DNA from 2 places in the Shuttleworthella sp. MSX8B genome. Region 1 is predicted to be linked to the other one. Evidence: predicted binding sites of a transcription regulator. Region 1 holds the regulator's gene; the other holds the start of a gene.

Evidence for each region. The regulator NrdR, encoded in region 1, represses ribonucleotide reductase genes. The targets are predictions, from matches to a motif close to CACAANATNTTGTG.
Region 2: a site for NrdR is predicted at 1,899-1,912, ahead of nrdD (anaerobic ribonucleoside-triphosphate reductase). Genes of this name have one in related genera too.

What each region holds. Positions count from the first base shown of each region.
Region 1 is NZ_JAQT01000033.1:153,484-163,932, reverse strand. It holds gene HMPREF1508_RS08465 (DUF3793 family protein) at 1-162, shown strand, start outside; gene HMPREF1508_RS08460 (NADAR family protein) at 224-697, shown strand; gene ychF (redox-regulated ATPase YchF) at 854-1,951, shown strand; gene nrdR (transcriptional regulator NrdR) at 1,966-2,427, shown strand; gene rpiB (ribose 5-phosphate isomerase B) at 2,465-2,926, shown strand; gene efp (elongation factor P) at 3,218-3,775, shown strand; tRNA gene HMPREF1508_RS08435 (tRNA-Thr) at 3,922-3,994, shown strand; gene HMPREF1508_RS08430 (diaminopimelate decarboxylase) at 4,195-5,478, shown strand; tRNA gene HMPREF1508_RS08425 (tRNA-Leu) at 5,651-5,733, shown strand; gene HMPREF1508_RS08420 (adaptor protein MecA) at 6,174-7,034, shown strand; gene HMPREF1508_RS08415 (hypothetical protein) at 7,382-7,672, shown strand; gene HMPREF1508_RS08410 (HAD family hydrolase) at 7,941-8,762, shown strand; gene leuB (3-isopropylmalate dehydrogenase) at 9,017-10,114, shown strand; gene ilvD (dihydroxy-acid dehydratase) at 10,131-10,449, shown strand, end outside.
Region 2 is NZ_JAQT01000034.1:1,170-11,618, forward strand. It holds partial or broken gene HMPREF1508_RS08730 (glycoside hydrolase family 2 TIM barrel-domain containing protein) at 1-1,468, shown strand, start outside; tRNA gene HMPREF1508_RS08735 (tRNA-Leu) at 1,592-1,674, shown strand; gene nrdD (anaerobic ribonucleoside-triphosphate reductase) at 2,028-4,280, shown strand; gene HMPREF1508_RS10270 (hypothetical protein) at 4,811-5,308, shown strand; gene HMPREF1508_RS08750 (hypothetical protein) at 5,509-5,955, shown strand; gene HMPREF1508_RS08755 (4Fe-4S dicluster domain-containing protein) at 6,161-7,633, opposite strand; gene HMPREF1508_RS08760 (manganese efflux pump MntP) at 7,897-8,544, shown strand; gene HMPREF1508_RS09740 (ATP-binding cassette domain-containing protein) at 8,704-10,092, opposite strand; gene HMPREF1508_RS10440 (hypothetical protein) at 10,136-10,321, shown strand; gene HMPREF1508_RS08775 (ABC transporter substrate-binding protein) at 10,393-10,449, opposite strand, start outside.

The sequences.
Region 1 (10,449 bases):
CAGAGTCCCAGCCGGGGCGTCCAGTGCGTCGGTTATTGGAAGGTGTATGAGAACCGGAATCGGGCGGAGGAGACATTTCAGAGATACAGACAGTGCTCACTCTGCTATCGACGAGAGTATGAGAAGGGGGTGACCCTGGAACAGCTGGCAGTGCAGTCATAAACCTTGCCGGAAGACAGGGGCCTGACCTTGATCTGGCAGTAAAAAAAGTGGGTGAGACCGAATGACAGTGATAGGATTTCACAATCCAGACGAAAAATACGGCTTTTTAAGCAACTGGTATCTGTCCCATTTCACTGTTCAAGGAACAGAGTTTTTATCTATGGAACAGTATATGATGTATCAGAAGGCTGCCTGCTTCTATGATGAAGATATTGCTTCTCAGATAATGAAAACGGAAGATGTGGCCAAAATTAAGCAGCTTGGCCGTGCAGTCAGTGGATATGATGATCACGTCTGGAATGGCATTAGGCAGATTGTTGTTTATGAGGGGCTAATGGCTAAATTCTCTCAGAATCAGGAACTAAAGGAGCAGCTAATGGATACTGGTGGCGCGATTCTGGCTGAATGTGCAGTCAGGGACAGAATATGGGGCATAGGCTTATCCATGACAGACCCGGATCGCCTTGATAGAAGCAAATGGAAAGGACAAAATCTGCTTGGATATGCGTTGATGATGGTCAGGGACAGGCTCTAAACGCTGTTCCCAAGAATAATTACTTTGAGAAAGAGGAGTTCAACTGCTATACTATGGTAGTTTGTTGGACTCTTCCTTTTTATGCCGGCCATATGAGCGGAAATAAGGGAAGAAAGCCGCGGTGAATCAAACAGTCAAAGGAGAGCGGAAAAAGGTATGAAATTAGGTATCGTAGGACTCCCGAATGTGGGGAAAAGCACCCTCTTTAATTCATTGACCAAGGCGGGAGCGGAGATGGCCAACTATCCTTTCTGCACCATTGATCCCAATGTTGGGGTGGTGTCGGTTCCCGATGAGCGTCTGCGTGTTCTGACAGAGATGAATCACTCCAGGAAGACCATTCCGGCTGTTATTGAGTTCGTCGATATTGCGGGACTGGTCAAGGGAGCCTCCAAGGGAGAGGGCCTTGGAAATCAGTTCCTTGGCAATATTCGTGAGTGCGACGCGATCGTACATGTGGTTCGCTGTTTCGACGACGGCAATGTCATCCATGTTGATGGTTCGGTAGACCCCATCCGGGATATTGAGACCATCAATCTGGAGCTTCTCTTTTCGGACATGGAGATTGTTGAGAGGCGCAGGGCCAAGGTGGGCAAACAGGCCAGAAATGATAAGACCGCCCGCAAGGAGGCGGAATTGCTCAACCGTCTCTACCAGTTTTTAGAAGAGGGGAATATGGCCTCTGCCTTTGAACCCGCGGATGAGGATGAGGAGAAATACTTCAGGCAGTATGACCTTTTGACTGCCAAGCCGGTGATTTACGCGGCCAATGTCTCCGAGGACGACATGGCAGATGATGGCGCGAACAATGCTTACGTCAAGCAGGTGCGCGATTACGCAGGCGAGCACGGGGCACAGGTCTTCGTGGTCTGCGCCCAGATGGAGGCGGAAATCTCCGAGCTGGAAGACGACGAGCGGCAGGCCTTTCTGGAGGATCTTGGCCTGAAGGAGTCCGGACTGGATAAGCTGATTAAGGCTTCCTATGAGCTTTTGGGCCTGATCTCTTACCTGACGACCGGTGAGGACGAGACCCGGGCTTGGACCATCACAAGAGGGACGAAGGCTCCTCAGGCCGCGGGCAAGATTCACACGGATTTTGAGCGGGGCTTTATCGCCGCTGAGGTGGTCAAGTATAAGGATCTGATGGAGCAGGGGAGCATGCATGCGGCGAAGGAGGCAGGACTTGTCGGCCTCCAGGGCAAGGAATATGTGGTTCAGGACGGAGATATCATTAATTTCCGCTTCAATGTATAAGGGAGGATCAAGCTATGAAATGTCCATTTTGCGGCAGCGACAACACCAGAGTAATTGACTCCAGGCCGGCGGATGACAATACCTCTATCCGCAGAAGAAGGGTCTGTGACGACTGCAATAAGCGCTTTACCACCTATGAGAAGGTGGAGACGATCCCCCTGATTGTCATCAAGAAGGATAACACCCGGGAGCAGTATGACCGCAACAAGGTGGTCGGCGGCATTATCCGCGCCTGCCATAAGCGCCCGGTCTCTATAGATCAGATCAACAAGCTGGCGGATGAGGTTGAGGCCGCAATCTTTACGGGAGAGGGCAAGGAAGTCGAGTCGACAATGATTGGCCAGCTGGTCATGGACAAGCTGTCTGAGCTGGATCCGGTCGCCTATGTGCGCTTTGCCTCCGTCTATCGTGAATTTAAGGATGTGGACACCTTCATGAATGAGCTGGCGAAAATGCTCAAGGATGAGAAGAAGTAAAGTTGGCAAAATTTGAGCGCAAGGCGAGGAGCGGAAGATGAAAATCGCAATCGGCAATGACCACGCGGCAACGGCCCTGAAATTTGAGATGATGGATTATCTGGGAAATCTGGGGCATGAACTGGTGAACTTTGGCACAGACGAGGACGCCAGTGTCAATTATCCGGATTATGGAGAGGCAGTTGCCAGGGCGGTCGCAAGAAAAGAGGTGGATTGCGGGGTCTTGATCTGCGGTACCGGTATCGGCATTGCCCTTGCGGCGAATAAAGTAGAGGGAATTCGTGCGGCCAGCGTTTCCGACCCTGTCTCTGCCCGCCTGGCCAGAGAACACAACGATGCCAATATCATCTGCTTCGGGGCCCGCATTGTCGGCCCTGAAATGGCCAGGGCAATCCTGGACGCCTATCTTGGGGCGGAATTTCTTGGGGGCAGGCATGCAGACCGGGTTCGCCTGATTCATGAGATTGAGAAACGCACGATCGAGGGTCGGGAGCTGTGAGCGCAGGGGAGAAGTCGGATTTGTGCGCAGGGAGTGCATCGGCGTCGAGCAGAGATACACCGGTGTCGTACAGAAAATGCACCGATGTCGCACAGAGAAGACGCCGGCGCAGCGCGCAGAGGATAGGCTGCCGTAGACAGAGAAATAGGCCGATGCGCACAGCGGATGGGCTTTGGATGGGCTTGCTTGCGCGTCTTTTGGCTTTTCGCTATAATAAAGTGCAATCTGTGGATTTTTGAGCACGTGTGAATCAAGGGTTCATTTGCATCAAATATAAGGAGGATCATCACAATGGTAACAGCAGGCGATTTCAGAAATGGTGTTACAATCGAATACGACGGCAAGGTGTGTCAGGTTATCGAGTTCCAGCACGTAAAACCCGGGAAGGGAGCCGCTTTCGTCCGCACCAAGCTCAAGGACATCAAAAACGGCGGTGTTGTTGAGACCTCCTTCCGCCCAACGGAGAAGTTCCCCGCTGCGCATATTGACCGCAAGGATATGCAGTATCTCTACAACGATGGAGATCTCTATTACTTCATGGATGTTGAGACCTACGATCAGATCGCCCTTGCCAAGGACGCAATAGGAGACGCGCTCAAATTCGTCAAGGAGAACGAGATGTGCAAGGTGATCTCCTATCAGGGAGAGGTATTTGCCGTCGAGCCTCCTCTCTTTGTTGAGCTGGCTGTTACCGAGACAGAGCCCGGTTTTGCCGGCAATACCGCGCAGGGCGCGACCAAGCCGGCGACAGTGGAAACCGGAGCCCAGGTCCAGGTTCCCCTCTTTGTTTCTACAGGCGATGTCATTCAGATTGACACCAGAACCGGCGAGTATCTGAAGCGCGTCTGAGAGAGCAAGAGCCCTGTATCACAGGTTTGTTATGAGATTGGGAGGGCACTCGGAGATCATCCGGGTGCTTTCTTTAACTGGAAATGTCGCTTGACACTCCAGATAGGCTTATAGTATATTATCCAAGTCGGCGATAGAGCCAACAGGCTGGCGTGGCACAGATGGTAGCGCACCTCATTGGTAGTGAGGAGGTCACGAGTTCGATTCTCGTCGCTAGCTTTGTAACTCGTTATGGACGAGAGAAGAAAAGGGGCTGTTCCGCGGGAAACTGCGGGCGGTTCCTTTTTTCTCACCTCTATTACAGATGAGTTTTTGGGTCAGACTTTGAGAATCTTCTTTGTAGGGAACTTCTTGAAGATGAAGACATCGAATTAAGAGCTGAGCGAGCCTTTTGCAAATGAATCCGAGGAGGTAGACTGATGGATAAGATCCCTTTTTTGACCAGGGAAAAGGCAGAAGAAATTGCGGCCAGGTATCCCACGCCCTTCCATGTATATGATGAAAAGGGAATCCGACAGAAGGCGCGTGACGTGCGGGAGGCCTTTGCCTGGAATCCGGGCTTCCGCGAGTACTTTGCTGTCAAGGCGACCCCCAACCCCTTTCTGATCAAAATTCTGCAGGAATACGGCTGCGGGACGGACTGCTCTTCGCTGAGTGAGCTCATGCTCTCGGACGCCATTGGTCTGAAGGGGCATGAGATTATGTTCACTTCTAATGACACTCCGGCGGAAGAGTTCCGCTATGCCGCTCAGATCGGGGCTATCATTAATTTTGATGATATCAGTCACATTGATTTCTATGAGAGGGAGGTCGGCCCCCTGCCGGATACCGTATGCTGCCGTTATAACCCGGGCGGCATCTATGAGCTTGCCAATGGCATCATGGATAATCCCGGTGACTCCAAGTATGGTATGACTCACGCTCAGATTATAGAGGCCTATCGAATTCTCAAGGAAAAAGGGGTGAAGCACTTTGGCATTCATGCCTTCCTTTGCTCCAATACGGTGACAAACGATTATTATCCGACTCTGGCCAGAACCCTCTTTACCCTTGTCGCGGAGATCTCAAAGGAGCTTGGGATCAGGTTCGACTTTATCAACCTGTCGGGCGGTGTCGGTATTCCCTATTCGCCGGACCAGACACCCAATGATATTATGGCCATCGGCCAGGGCGTTCACAGGGTCTATGATGAGGTGCTGGTTCCTGCGGGCATGGATCAGATCGCGATCTATACGGAGATGGGGCGCTTTATGATGGGTCCCCACGGAGGCCTGGTCACGCGGGCGATTCACGCCAAACACACCTACAAGGACTATATTGGCGTGGATGCCTGCGCGGCTAATCTGATGCGGCCGGCCATGTATGGGGCATACCATCACATTACGGTTTTGGGAAAGGAGAATGCTCCGCTGACCGAGGTCTATGATGTGACAGGTGCTCTCTGCGAGAACAATGACAAATTTGCCATCGACCGCAAGCTGCCAGCCATTGAGAATGGAGATCTGCTCTTCATCCACGATACCGGCGCCCATGGCTTTTCTATGGGATACAACTACAATGCCCGCCTGTGGAGCTCCGAAATTCTGCTCAAGGAGGATGGAAGCTTTGAACTGATTCGCCGGGCCCAGACCCCCAGGGACTATTTTGCGACCTTTGATTGTTTTGATATCCTGGATGGGATGAACTGGGAGGCCGGCAGGTAAGACGAAAGTAAGACTCAGCAGACGACAGGACCTGGTCAAGCTGCCCGCAGACGACAGGACCTGGTCAAGCTGCCCGCAGACGACAGGAGCCTGTGTCAGAATTTGCCTTGCATTCTCTTTCGAGTCTATGATAGTATACTTTTCAGCGGTTCTGCAGAGGGCAGGATCATTCGCAGGAGTGGCGGAATGGCAGACGCAGCAGACTCAAAATCTGCCGGTAGCAATATCGTGTGGGTTCAAGTCCCATCTCCTGCATAGCCAAAGGGGCTGAGAGAACAGAAGGCTGATCACGAGAGATCGCACATGTACTTTGGATGCGGTGCGAAGAGGTGGTCAGCCTTTCTTGTCATAGAATTCCTATGTTTTTTCACAGGCTGATATGGACCCTTGTTAACACGGCCGCATTTTCAGACAGCCCTAATTCTTTTTCTCATGGTCTGATATGGTTGTCGATTTGTTATTGCATGGGGCTGGAAGTGACCTGCCTGCACACGGAGCTGCGGCGACGACATGGTCTGCGTTATAAATGCTACGGAGAGCGACCTATCAGCGCATAGGACAGTGAAAACGATATCGTCTACATTATAGATGCCATAGAGAGTAATCTGCCGACCTATGGGACTGTGCGTTTGACATCAGGTCTCTCCTGAAGGACAATAAGGACGGGAAAATTTATACGGAGGAGGTGAGTCCATTTGAAGTTCAAGAAAATCAGTGATAATGCCATTCGCTGTACGATTACAGCGGACGAGATGTCCAGCTACGACATTCAACTGGACGACCTCTTAGAGGATCGCAAGAAGGCGGAGACCTTCCTCCGCTATGTTTTGGAGGAGGCCAGGGAAGAGGTCAATTTCACAGCCAGTGAAGAGGCACTCTCGGTACAGCTGTCTGTTATGCCCGGAGGGGATGTATCCATGATGATCTCCGGCGGACAGGAAGAAAGCCTCCACGACGTGATAGACCAGCTCAAGGATACCCTGAGCGAACTCGGGCTGAACCCGGATGCCGGGGATGGTCAGAAGGAAACCGAGTCCGGAGAGGGACTATCGCTGACTCAGTCGGCACAGGAACTTGAAAACAGACCTGAGCAGAAGAGCGAGGGCGTCAGCCACGGCAAGGATGCGGCCAGGGCGCCTGCGGTTGCCTCCGCGGAGATTGATATCAGTCAGCGGCCTCCTACGGCGTCGGACATGGTTATGGCCAGAATGGGAGAGGAGATCGCCCGGCAGTCCGTCGGACGAAAGAATCTTCTGGCGCAGTTGGACAAGCCTCTCTGGGCGGAGTTTTCGAGCTTTGAGCATTTGCTGGGAATGCTGACTCATACAGAATTGCCCAGGGAGATCCCCTCTGAACTCTACCGAAGAGATCAAATCTACTATCTTCGTCTCTTCTTTGCGGATCAGGTGGATGTAGTGGCCAAATGCGCCCTGTCTATCTCAGAGTACGCTGATTTTATGTATGCGGAAGAGGAGGGCTTTCTGACCTTCCGGGAGCATGCCGACTTGATTTTGGACAGGGATGCTGTTGCCGCGCTGTACCGCTTGACCGAGTGACTTGGATGCATCAATCGTCACGAAATCCGTCTTGACTTGTGCCCGAACCACTTGTGAAAGTCTGACAGGGGCCGCAATACCATTTCATATTGCGCCTGGGGTTTTCGCCCGGACATCTTGCGGAAATGGCTGGATTTGAAAGAGATTTTCTCTCTTTCACAAGGCCGGATGCCTTCTGTAAAGGGGGGACTTTCTAGTGGATTTGGCAGATTGAACATACAAGATCTGGTAATTCCGCAGACTTTTGACCAAGTTGCTGAAAGTTACAGAAATCATAGATTTAGTGGAATACACAGTGGAAGATTCGCTAGATCTTGTATAAAATAGACCTAACAGGGGTGATAGCTATGTTAGGTATGAGAGAGTTGCGCTTTGACAAGCACATTAATAAGGATGTCGTGCTCTGTGTGTCCACGAATCACAGAGCTTCCAGTTCTACGATTGAGGCCTTGAACGAGGATTCCATTTCTTACTCACTGAATGTGAAGAAAGTACCCTTCTATCGGCGCAAGGAGTATCATGGAGCGTCAACAGTGTGTGTGATTTCTATCAACCGAAATCTTTACCACCGGGCGAGAAGGAGTCTGGAGCGGATAGATCCGATCTATCGGAGAAGATTACAGTTGAATGTAATCTAAGGGGGCCTGCCTGGAGGGATTTCTGTCTGGAGGTGTTTTTGTCCGGCAGATTCCCTGGATGGCGTAATTCTTTTCTTGGAGGGGTTCTTTATCCAACGGAATTCCTTTCCTGTCCAACAGTGCGGATGAGCTGAATATTGTATATTCTAAGGGGCGAGAAGAGATTCTTGGCCCCTTTCGTTATGACAAGAGACCACATGCGCTGCCTGTATTCCGGTTGATTTGAGGGATGAGGGAGATTTGGGAGTGGATTATTGAGGAGAGAAGCATGGAGACGAAGGCTTTATTTTTTGATATCGACGGGACCCTGGTCAATCAGAAGGGCGTTTTTTTGGACTCGGCAAAAAGAGCCCTGAAGCGGGCCAGGGCGAATGGACATAAGCTTCTTTTGTCCACAGGCCGCAATTTCGCCCAGATCTACCCGCAGCTGATTGACTTTGGCTTTGACGGCTATGTCTGCGCCGCGGGGGCCTATGTCAAATGCGACGGGAATCTGATTTATCACGAGACGATGAAGGAGGAGGAGCTCAAGCCCCTGACGGATTTCTTTCTGGCCCATGATATCATGGTGGGGCTGCAGGTGGAGGACGGATCTTACGTTACGCCGCGCGGTCTTAAGCAGATCAGAGAGGGTTTTAAGAAGCTGGGCATTTCCGGGGGAAATATGGACTCTGTCCTGGAAGGCGTCCATGTTGTGGATAATTTTGATCGGGTGAAGGGAGTGGAGAAGCTCTTCTACAACTGGGCGGATGTCACAGTCGACGAACTTGCCGATCAGACCAGCGACTATTTCTCGGTTTTGCCGGCCTCTTTCGCGGATGTCATGGACCAGTACTCCGGGGAGATCACCATCCGGGGAATTACCAAGGCCAGGGGAATGGAACGGGCGCTGGACTACTATGGAATTGACCGGGAGAATTCCGTCAGCTTCGGGGACGCCTTCAATGACCTGGAGATGATGGAATATGCCGGAATTGGCGTGGCTATGGGCAATGCCAGAGATGAGGTGAAAGAGGCGGCTGACTATGTGACGGATCATATTGACCGGGACGGGATTGCAAAGGCCGTGGAGAAGCTGGGACTGGCCTGAGCGCATATTAGAATTGCCCGCCGAAGATCTGTGCCCGGGGAAATACCCGCTGAAAATCCCTGCCGGGGAAATGTCCTTTAAAGATGACTCAGATCAATGGACCGCGGATTACAGGTGCAAGCCCTTTTGGTTATAGATTCGATAAGGGATTGCTATAGACGGGGACAGGCTGATTCATTGCATTAAAGAGGCAAAAACACTAAGATATGAAGCAATAGCCAAACAGGCAGTGGGCAGAGAGAGGAGAGCGATCTATGGATTATAAGATCGGCGTTATTTCCGGAGACGGAATCGGTCCTGAGATCGTCGCTGAGGCAAAGAAGGTCTTAGATGCCGTCGGGAAGATCTATGGGATTTCCTTCAATTACACAGAGATCCTGATGGGCGGCATTTCCATTGATAAGACAGGAAAGCCTCTGACAGAGGAAGCCATTGCGGACGCGAAAGCCTCAGATGCTGTACTCATGGGATCCATCGGCGGAAACACAGCGACCAGTCCCTGGTATCAGCTCCCGCCCAGTCTTCGCCCCGAGGCAGGTTTGCTGGCTTTGCGAAAGGCTTTGAAGCTCTTTGCAAACCTCCGCCCGGCCCTGCTCTATCCGCAGTTAAAGGAGGCCTGTCCCCTGCGCGACGAGATTGTCGGAGACGGCTTTGATATGATCATTGTCCGTGAGTTGACCGGGGGTCTCTATTTTGGAGCGAGAAAGACAGAGGAAATTGACGGACGGATCACGGCGACAGACACCCTGACCTACAATGAGGATGAGATCCGCCGCATCACCAGAAAGGCTTTTGACGTGGCTTCCAGGCGCAGGAAGAAGCTCACATCTGTCGACAAGGCCAATGTGCTCGATTCCTCTAGACTCTGGAGAAAGATTGTAGAGGAAGTGGCCGGGGATTACCCTCAGGTAGCTTATGAGCATATGCTGGTGGATAACGCGGCTATGCAGCTGGTGAAGGATCCGGGGCAGTTCGATGTAATTCTGACGGAGAATATGTTCGGCGATATCCTCTCCGATGAGGCCTCTATGCTGACGGGATCAATCGGGATGTTGGCGTCCGCCAGTCTGAATGAGACCAAGTTCGGTCTCTATGAGCCCTCCGGCGGGTCTGCCCCCGATATTGCCGGTCAGGGGATTGCCAATCCGATTGCCACGATTTTATCCGCGGCGATGATGCTTCGATTCTCTTTGGACCAGGATCGGGCCGCGGACGCCATTGAAGCGGCTGTGGCAGGGACTCTGGAAGAGGGATACCGTACGGCTGATATTATGCCTCAGAGAGAGACCCGGGGAATCCGGCAGGTCTCTACTTGTGAGATGGGAGATTTGATCTGCCAGAGACTGGTGTGAACAAAAGGAGATTGTTATGATCAGCGATAATATGAAAGCAGGCAAGCAGCAGGCTCCGGCTCGCTCTCTTTTAAATGCCCTCGGTTTCACTCCGGAGGAGATCAGAAAACCGCTGATCGGAATTGTCAGCGGCTATAATGAAATCGTTCCCGGTCATATCGATCTGGACAAGATCTCCGACGCCGTCAAGCTGGGAGTCGCGGAGGCCGGCGGCACTTCGGTTGTCTTCCCGGCAATTGCCGTCTGTGACGGCCTGGCTATGGGCCACATCGGCATGAAGTACTCTCTGGTGTCCAGAGATCTGATCGCCGATTCGACCGAGGCGATGGCCATTG
Region 2 (10,449 bases), on a different contig from region 1:
TTACTCCTTCTCCGGCAACGGCATTGTCTACGGGGGAGAGGGGCATGAGGTCTCCCCCAAGATGCAGGAGGTCAAGTATAACTACAGCAGTATCCGGCTGACCTTTTGTGACAGACAGGTTACCATCTGCAATGACAACCTCTTCACAGATCTCTCTGCGTACGAGTCTGTCGCCGTGCTCAAGAGGGAGGGTAAGCTGATTGCGCAAATGCCCCTGCAGCTGTCTCTGGCTCCTCTGTCAGAGAAGACCATCGAGCTTCCGATTCCGATTCCTCAGGAAGAGGGAGAGTATGTGGAGGAGATTTCTTTCCGGCTCAGGGAGGACAGAGCCTGGGCCAAAGCAGGACACGAGGTTGCCTATGGACAGGGAGTCTATGGGGCATTTGACAGCAGCGTCCTGCTGGCGAAGAGGGCATATGCACCAAAAGACAGCTGCGTGTCAGGAGATGGCAGTGAGATAAAAAGTGGCTGTGAACTGGAAAACGGCGAAGCCCTGCCTGACAAAGCTGTAGCGAAAAATCAAGAAGAAAATGCGGATGAAAAAAAACGACCACAGGGCAGACAGCGTCTGGTTGGAGATGGAAAGAGCAAGCTTCGTGTCGCCAGGGGCTGGATGAATACCGGCGTTTACGGAGAGGATTTCTCCGTCCTCTTCTCCGGGCGCTTCGGGGGAATAGTTTCCTATTGCTACAGGGATAAAATGCTCTTTTGCGATATTCCCCGCCCTAATTTCTGGCGCCCCATGACAGAGAATGATCTGGGGAATATGCAGCCCCTCCGGTCAGGCCAGTGGAAGATCGCCAGCAGCTTTTCCTCTATGATGAAGGAACACGGCAGGGCGGCTGACTACTATCGATTTGAGGAGCTGGAGGATTCTGTCAGAGTGACCTACACGTATCACCTGGCCACAAGCCCGAGCCGGGACTGCTTTTTGAGCTACCGGGTTTATTCAGACGGCAGCGTGGCTTGCCATTTGGAGGTGGAGCCGACAGCGGAGATCGGTCAGCTGCCGGAGTTTGGCCTGCTCTTTACCATGGAAGCCGATTATGAGAAACTGCGCTGGTATGGAAGAGGCCCCCAGGAGACCTATGCGGACCGTCCGCATGGGAAGCTTGATCTCTTCTCCAATCGGGTGGCGGACAACATGGCCAGCTATCTGCGTCCCTCTGAGTGCGGCAACAAGATTGACGTCCGCTGGGCTGAGTGTATGGATACAGAGGGGCATGGCGTTCTTTTTGCGATGGCTGACAGTCCCTTCCATTTCTCAGCTCTGCCCTATTCTCCGGATATGATCGACTGTGCCCAGCACGCCTATGAGCTACCCCGGGTGGATAAGACCTGGATTCGGATTTCCAGAGCCCAGATGGGGGTAGGCGGCGATGACAGCTGGGGCGCTCTTGTACATCCGGAATACTGCATCGACAACAGCAGGAAGCTGGAGTTTAATTTTATCTTCCGGGGAATTTGAGGGGACAGGGATCCGGGGAGATGAGCAGCTGCTCTTGACGGCTAGATTTTGCGCCTGGCAGGGATTGAATTATAGGAAAAAATCCAATACGATAGAGGAGGTCTTATGAGAGGCCTCTTAAGGGCGGCCGTGGCGGAATTGGCAGACGCGCAAGATTTAGGTTCTTGTATCTTTCCGATGTATGGGTTCAAGTCCCATCGGCCGTATATTTTATGACATCAACGAAAGCAGTCACCTGTCTTGCAGATGCTCATCGAGAGCGAAGGCAAGCGCGGGTGGCTGTTTTTGTGGCGATGGCTATAGAATTGATACCTGTTCAAGCAGGCAATATCCAGAATTGCGTCAAATTAACACACAATTCATGCGACACATAACATATGAGGACAAAGAGGTCAATATAGGAATATGATGTATTAAAAGAAAAAACGAATACAATATCTAGTGCTTTTTTGTGATACTTGTACATAGACAAGAAATCGGCAAGCCCCTATAATGATTCTCGTACGACAAATTGATTATGATATTGATACAGTTTTTGGACGAAAACGGGGAGGAAGAAATGTACGACGAGAGTCTGGATGGAAACATGGATGAGAGCAATCACATGGTCTATGTGATGAAGCGCTCCGGGGAGCGCGTGCCCTTTGATCTGGACAAGATCATCAAGGCGATTCAGAAAGCCAATAACGAGGAGGGAATTGTCTCTGAGCGGCTGACTGAGGGCGAGATTGCAGGTATGGCTTACGGCATTATGAAGGATGCCGAGAATACCGGTCGCGACCTGTCAGTTGAGGAGATCCAGGATAAGGTGGAAGACGCCCTCATGGGAAGCGGCAAGCACAAGGTGGCCCGTCTCTATATCACCTATCGCTACAAGCATAACGAGATGCGCAAGATGAGCGCAATCGATCAGAAGATCGCCGGTGTTGTCGAGCGGGAGAATGAGGAGGTCAAGCAGGAGAACTCCAACAAGAACCCGACCGTTCTGTCTGTCCAGCGTGACTATATGGCCGGGGAGTGGTCCCGCTACTACACCAACCGCTATCTGCTTCCGGAAGATATTGTGGCGGCCCATAAGAACGGGATCATTCATTTTCACGATGCCGATTATTTCGCCCAGCATATGCACAACTGCTGTCTGGTGAACCTGGATGATATGCTGCAGAACGGGACCTGCATTTCCGGCACCCATATCGACACGCCCCACAGCTTCGCGACGGCCTGCACGGTCGCTTCGCAGATCGTGGCCCAGGTGGCATCCAGCCAGTATGGCGGACAGACCATCACTATGTCTCACCTGGCGCCCTTTGTCGATGTCAGCCGCAGGAAGATTCGAAACCGTCTGAGTGAGGAACTGGCAGAGGCCGGTGTTGAGATCTCTGAGGATAAGTTCAACGAGCTGGTGGAGAAAGAGGTTCGCAAGGAGGTTGAGTCCGGCTGCCAGACCATCCAGTACCAGCTGATTACCCTCCAGTCCACCAACGGTCAGGCTCCCTTCGTCACAGTCTTCATGTACCTGCATGAAGTACCTGAAGGCCGTCAGCGTGATGACTTGGCTATGGTCATTGAGGTGATGCTCCGCCAGAGAATCCAGGGAATCAAGGACCGCAGAGGCAACTATATTACGCCGGCATTTCCCAAGCTCATCTATGTCCTGCAGGACGACAATGTGGAGGAGGGCAGCAAGTACTTCTATGTGACCAGGCTGGCTGCGGAGTGCACCGCTAAGCGCATGGTGCCCGATTATATCTCCGAGAAGAAGATGCTTGAGTACAAGGGAGATGTCTATCCCTGCATGGGCTGCCGGAGTTTTTTGACACCGGACCGCTTTACGGATGCCGGGGTTGGCAATATCGGCAAGGCCGGCAATTACGATGAGAAGAAGCACAAGTACTATGGACGCTTCAATCAGGGAGTTGTCACCATCAATCTGGTCGATGCAGCCTGCTCCTCTGGAGGAGACGAAGAGCTCTTCTGGAAGATCATGGAGGATCGGCTGGATCTCTGCCACAGGGCCATGCGGCTTCGCCATGAGCGTCTTCTGGGAACGCCATCGGATGTGGCGCCCATTCTCTGGCAGGACGGCGCCCTGGCCCGTCTGGAGCCCGGGGAGACCATTGACAAGCTTCTCTATGACGGTTATTCCACCATGTCTTTGGGCTATGCGGGACTGGCGGAGTGCGTCTTCTATATGAGGCATGTCTCTCATACTTCTGACGCCGGAAAAGAGTTTGGCCTGGCCGTCATGCAGATGCTCAACGACAAGTGCAACGAGTGGAAGAAGATCGAGAACATTGACTACTCTGTTTACGGGACGCCTCTGGAGTCCACTACCTACAAGTTCGCCAGGTGCCTGCAGAAGCGCTTCGGCAAGATTCCTCATGTCACGGATAAGAACTATATCACCAACTCTTATCATGTCCATGTGGCAGAGGAGATCAATGCCTTCGACAAGCTGTCCAAGGAGGCCGAATTCCAGGTACTGTCTCCGGGCGGGGCCATCAGCTATGTCGAAGTCCCGGATATGCAGTCCAATATCCCTGCCGTGCTGGCAGTCATGAAGCACATTTACAATACGATTGTCTATGCGGAGCTCAATACCAAGAGCGATATGTGCGAGGTCTGCGGATTCGACGGGGAGATTCAGATTGTCAGGGATGAGACAGGCAAGCTGATCTGGAGATGTCCCAACTGCGGAAATACCGATCAGGCTCTGATGCATGTGGCCAGAAGGACCTGCGGCTATATCGGCACCCAGTTCTGGAACCAGGGAAGGACAGCCGAGATCGCGGACCGGGTGCTGCATCTGTAAGGGAAGGATGTGCATAGCTGATATGCCACAGGGATGATGCAGAGGAAAAGTTAGGAACGGTCTTTTCTTCAGGAGGCCGGACAGACAAAGGAATTATAAATGACAAAGAGGGATATGCCGGTCAGAGATGGCAGGATATCCCTCTTTTTATTTTATAAATATGGAATGCTCGCGTAACGAGCATTCCATATTTGATTTCTGTATAAAGAGGAAAACCAGCATATCTAGATAAAAGCGAAAGAGTATGTTTCATAAATCGTAGTTCGTAGTTTGCAAAAAACATTTTTTATATGTTTGTGAAAAATACATTTTTTATATTACTTTACAAAAAAACAAATAGATGCTATTTTAAAGAAAAAGCAATATACAAATCATCATAGATGTATAAATAGGGAAGGCGATCGGTCTTTGTTGTGGAGGGACTTTGTAGAAAGGAGGTATGAGAAGAACTAGAAGAGGAAATTAGTCAACAACAAAATGGTAACTTTTGGAGTTTATGAACTGATTTCTAAAGTCATGGAGGTCAAGTTATGATGAAAAAACTTTGTAAGTTATGCCTGGTATTGTTTTTGATGATTCCGATTTTTGCTTGTATTCCGGTTCAAGCAGAAAATTATAAATTTGCAGGAAATGAGAAAACATTTTTGTTTGCTGTTCCAGGAGGAGGATGGGCAAGTGCAACGATCAGGATTCGTTACACCGAATATCATCGGAAATGGGGGAGAGATACGCAGTTTTACAGTCGCGAGCGTAGTATTTTATTTAGAAGAGCATATGCGACCTCAGCGCCATATAGTAGAGATGGGGTGGTCAGACATTCTAATGGAAGAACTTTTCTTGTATGGTCACAGCAACAGGCCATGTATGGCTCGCCATGGCAATTTTGCTCATGCTATAAAAATACGGATAAGGTTTTACTAGACAGGAAAACAAATGTTAAAGGACTGATGAACGCGTCGGTTCATTGTAATGGAAGTATTGTTCCCATTAGAACAATAAGCACAACAATGTCACTGTGGACACATTGAAGGAGGGAGGGGAGAAGATCATGAAGTGTAAGAAGTATATCTTGCCAGGAATTCTGATTGGATGTTTGCTTTTTGGAGGCATTGTTATTGCGAGTCGTGATGATTTTTTCTCTGTTGCAAAGGTAGGGGATTTTGCGAAGACACTTCGTCGAAATATCGAAGAAGGAGACACAGGAGAGATCCTCCTGAGAGGAGAACACGTGTCTGTTCAAAGGGATCAATATGAGCAGAGCAGGAAATTCTATTTAGCGACAGGTCTGGGAGAGAAAGAGGCAAGCGAGAGTGCTCTGGTCTACTGTAAGGAGTTCAACAGTCTCTACCATGAGGCGATCCGAAAGAACTACGATGTGTCTGATGGTGAGCTGGAGAAATATATTGATGAAATGAGAGAAAACTTTCATTCGGCAAATGTTTCGCCGGAGTCCGTACAGATTTATAGGGCGATTCTGAAGCAGTTCGACAGTGAAGACCAGTATTGGGAGTATCAAAAGAAGGTGTATCAGAAGCAGCTTCCAATCGAGAAGATGAATCGGGATCTGGAGGAGGAATTCTATCAGAAAAATCCGCAGGCTTCTTCCGAAGACTGGGAGAAAGAATTCCAGAAAATAAAAGATGAGCTTGTCCTCAAAGAGAATTTTCATAACTGACCGGGCAGCAACGAACCCGGGAGACCCAAAACCATAGCATAAAAGGGGAGGATATTCAGCCTGTCAATGGCTGAATATCCTCCCCTTTTCCATTCCATTCACGCTCATGGAAGACTCGAAATACGCGGGAAGCATGAATTCATTGTTGTGGTTTATGGGACTGTGTTGCGGTTCATGGGGCTATGGGCCGTAATGAAGGAGCCGCTCACATATGTCCGTCCCGGTGCATGGAGAACTTGTCCATGGGATAGTGTTTCAGATTTTCCAAAACCTTGCGGTCGTCCGCCTTGTGCAAAAGGGCGGCCCGGGCCTTGTTGATCTCCATCTCCGTCTTGTGCTTGGAGGGGCCGCCCACACAGCCGCCGGGGCAGACCATCCCCTCGACGAAATCGGCGTCCAGCTTGCCCACCTTGAGCAGGGTCAGAGCCTTGCGGCACTCGTCACCGCCGGCGCAGCGCATAAGCTTAATGTCGTCAGTGTCCTCGCCCCGCTCCTTCATGCACTCAATAACAGCGTTGGCAACGCCGCCGGAGCTGGCGAAGCGCTTGCCCCAGATCGAGGCCTCCTGATAGGGATCGTCAACCGGCTTGGGTTCTACTCCCTTGGAGCGGAGCAGGGCGCGGAATTCTCCATAGGAAATGACCCAATCGGCGGTATCGGGAACGGAGGTATCCTGTGACTCCGCTTTCTTGGCGATGCAGGGTCCGATGAAGACCGTCACACAGCCGGGATGGGTGGCCTTGAGATAGCGGCTGACAGCAGTCATGGGGGAGACCGTCGAGGACATATTCTCCTTGTACTGGTCGGGGAAGTGCTTTTGCAGCATGCGGATAAATGCCGGGCAGCAGGAGGTAGTCATCTTGCGGCCCTCCTTGCGGGCCTCAGACCATTCCAGAGCCTCATAGGCAGCTGTCATGTCGCCGCCAAGGCCGACCTCAACCATGTCGGAGAAGCCGATTTCCTTCAGAGCATTGCGAAGAGAAGCCATGGTAATTTCCTCGCCGAACTGCCCCTCGGTGGCGGGTGCGCACATGGCGATTACTTCCTTGCCTGCCTTAATGGCCTTGATGATCTGGACCAGATAGGTCTTGGAACCGATGGCGCCGAAGGGACAGGAGTGGATGCAGTGACCGCAGGAGACGCATTTCTCCTCATCGATCTTGCAGAATCCGTACTCGTCGAAGGTGATGGCTCCGACCGGACAGGCCCTCTTGCAGGGACGGGTCAGGTGAACAATGGCCTCATAAGGGCAGTTCTTAGCGCACTGCCCGCACTCCTTGCACTTGGCCGGGTCGATGTGCATGCGCAGGTCTCCCTCGCTGATCGCTCCGAACTTACAGGAATTGATACAGGCCTTGCCCAGGCAGAAGCGGCAGTTGTCCGTGACGGTATAGGTCTGCATGGCGCAGTCGTCGCAGGCCGGGTCAATGACCTGAATGATATTGTTGCTCTCGCGGTTGGGAGAGGGGCAGAGGCCCTTGGCCAGGCGGATGCGCTCCCGGACAATCTCTCTCTCCTTGTAGACGCAGCAGCGGTATTTGGCCTTGGGACCGGGGCTGATCTCATAGGTCACCTTCTCCTCGTTCTCCGGAGTTAATTGATCAGCCCAGGCCAGTCTGGCGATTTCCTCCATAATATGGTGCTTGAGCGAGTTGATATTCTGATCGTTCTTAACCATAAGTCTCCTCCCATAAAATCTAAACCTAACTGCATTATAGCATAGGAGTCTCGATGAAATGAGATATACGTGTATCTTTGCATATGCATCTGATAAAAAAATAACAGAATATCCCGCGGATGAAAGCATTTGCGGCATGTCGAAATCCTATGGGCAATCCAAGGGCAGGTTGACCGGGGCTCTGTGAGAGTGATACGATTCTAAGGTTCATTTGGCAGCGAACGAATCATGAAGAAGCGATCGGTTGCGGATCATTATCATCAATGGATCGTCTGATTTATGACCGACAGGTCCTGGGCAGAGCCACATGCTTTGGACAGGGATTTATGGGAGAAAATATGGGATTTCTGTTTGTCGTTCAGAGCGCGGCTCTGGGTGTAGGCCTGGCTATGGATGCCTTTTCGGTCTCCATGGCCAATGGTCTGGCCTGCCCGCACATGAGCCGGGGCAGTATGGGAAAGATTGCGGGGACATTTGCCTTCTTTCAGTTTCTTATGCCTATGCTGGGCTGGCTTGCAGTGCACATGCTTGTCCGGTATTTCGAGGCTTTTGAGAAGGCGATTCCCTGGATTACTCTCTTTCTTCTGGGCTATATCGGCATTAAGATGATCTGGGAGGGAATTCATAGGCAGGAGGATCAGGAAGCAGAGGAGCTGTCAGGGATCAGTCTGGCCATGCAGGGAATTGCCACATCCATAGATGCCCTCTCGACCGGTTTCGCCTTCGCTTCCTTCAGCTTGGTCAAGTCCCTCGCGGCATCCCTGATCATTGCTCTGGTGACCTTCCTGATCTGCGCGGCTGGAGTCTTGATCGGCAGGAGATTTGGAATGAAACTGGCGGATAAGGCAGCTGTTTTCGGCGGCCTGGTACTGGTTGTGATCGGACTGCTGATTTTCCTCGATGTTTTCTGACGCAGTTCGTCGGATGGATTCTGTCAGTCAATGCAGTCTGTCTGTCAAAGAATCACAGATGCTCGGAGGATCCTCTGTCAGACGCGCGGAGGAACCTTCGCTCAGGAAGAGATGATCGTCAGATACAGGAGAGGAGGATACGGGAGATCTGTTTGACCATCACGGAATAGCTTCATGTGCGGGCAGGGCAATCTCCACCAGATCAGGGAAATATTCCCGCAGCAGATTTGCTCTGTGGGCGGTGAAAATGACTGCTCTGCCGGATCGCATATTCGAAATATAGTGCAGGACTTTCTGCGCATTCTTCTGATCCAGCCCGGTCAGGGGCTCGTCGAAGAGGAGGACAGGGGCGGCCGAGATGCAGGCTCGGGCAATCGCCACCCGTCTTTGCATGCCGCCGGAGAAATCACAGACGGGGATCTCCGGGTGGAAATCCTCACAGTCGAAGAGAGGAGCCAGGAGACGGGCGGCGGCCGGTCGGCTGATGCGCGCGGGATCAAGCAGGCGGAGATTATCTTCTGCGGAGAAGTCTAAGACAAGACGATTCTCCTGAAAGACAATGCCGGCGTGTCCGGCTTTTTTTAATATAGCCATAAGGAGGCTGGTCTTGCCGGAACCGGAGGGTCCGGTCAGAACATAGGTCCTGCCCGGGAGAAAGGAATAGGAGAAATCTTCCAGGATAGTCAGATCTTCATAGCCGATGCGAATATGATCCAGACAGAGGGGATAGAGATTAACTGCGCCGGACGGGATCTTGCGGGAGGGGGGATCGAATGAGGGAAAAGGACTTGCATGCATTTTCCTTTGCTTCGGTAGGATGATTGCCCGGAGCAAGGCAATCCAGCCCTTTTCCAGGAGCCAGGAGAGGAGAATGATGACGGCGGTCCAGGCCAGAAGCTGACCGGTCTCCAGGTAGATCTTGGACCGATAGAGGGCATTGCCCAGGGAGAGAGATGTCTGGCTGATGACTTCGGCGGCAACGCCGGACTTGATCCCCATGCCGATGGCTAAGGAGAAGGCGGAAAGCAGAGCGGGGAGACTTTCGGGCAGAAGAATGTAGCGCAGTCGGCTGAAGCGGGGAAGACGAAAAGCCGCAGCCATTTCCTGCATCTGCGGATCCAGAGCATCCAGAGCCTGCAGGCTGTTGATATAGAGAATAGGGAAGGTCACTAAGAGACTGATGACCAGGGCGATATTGTCACTTCCGAACCAGATCAGAAGGAGAATGACGAAGGCAGCTACAGGCACAGCCTTGATCATAGTGACAAAAGGGGAGAGGAAGTCTCGAACCAGATGACTTCGCCAGGAAGCGAAGGAAGCCGACAGGCCCAGCAGGCTGCCGAGAAAGATTCCCCCCGCGATTCGCAGGAGAGAGAATAAGACGCTTTTGGTGAATATGGGGTTTGCAGACAGGCGAACCAGTTCCCTTCCGGCAGAAAGAGGACCGACCAGAAGGATCTCATTGTGAATCATCAGGCTTGCCGCCTGCCAGAGGAGAAGCCAGATAAAGATATAGATTGCCTTGCGCAGGATAGAATGTTTTTTCATGGGTCTATTTTATGATGAGAATTCCGGATTTTTCAAATGCTTCATGACAGTACAAGGAAAACTCTTTGCCGCCCTAAAAAGCGGACGCGATTTTAAGGTAGATTTAAGCCCTCCCCGCTATAACATAGCTAGTTACAGAGAGGAGGGCCTTATGACAACTTCCGCAAGAGCGTTCATTGTAATTGCCGTGATCTGTATGCTGGGATCCCTGATCCTCACGTCCCTGTAGATGACGGAATGAAGAGCAGGAAGCCAGGGAACAGAACATGGAAATGTGAACCGGATCTGCGCCTGCCGGCATCAGTAAGCCAGATAGTAGAAGTCATCCGCGGGCAGGCTGCCGCCGACAGACTGGGG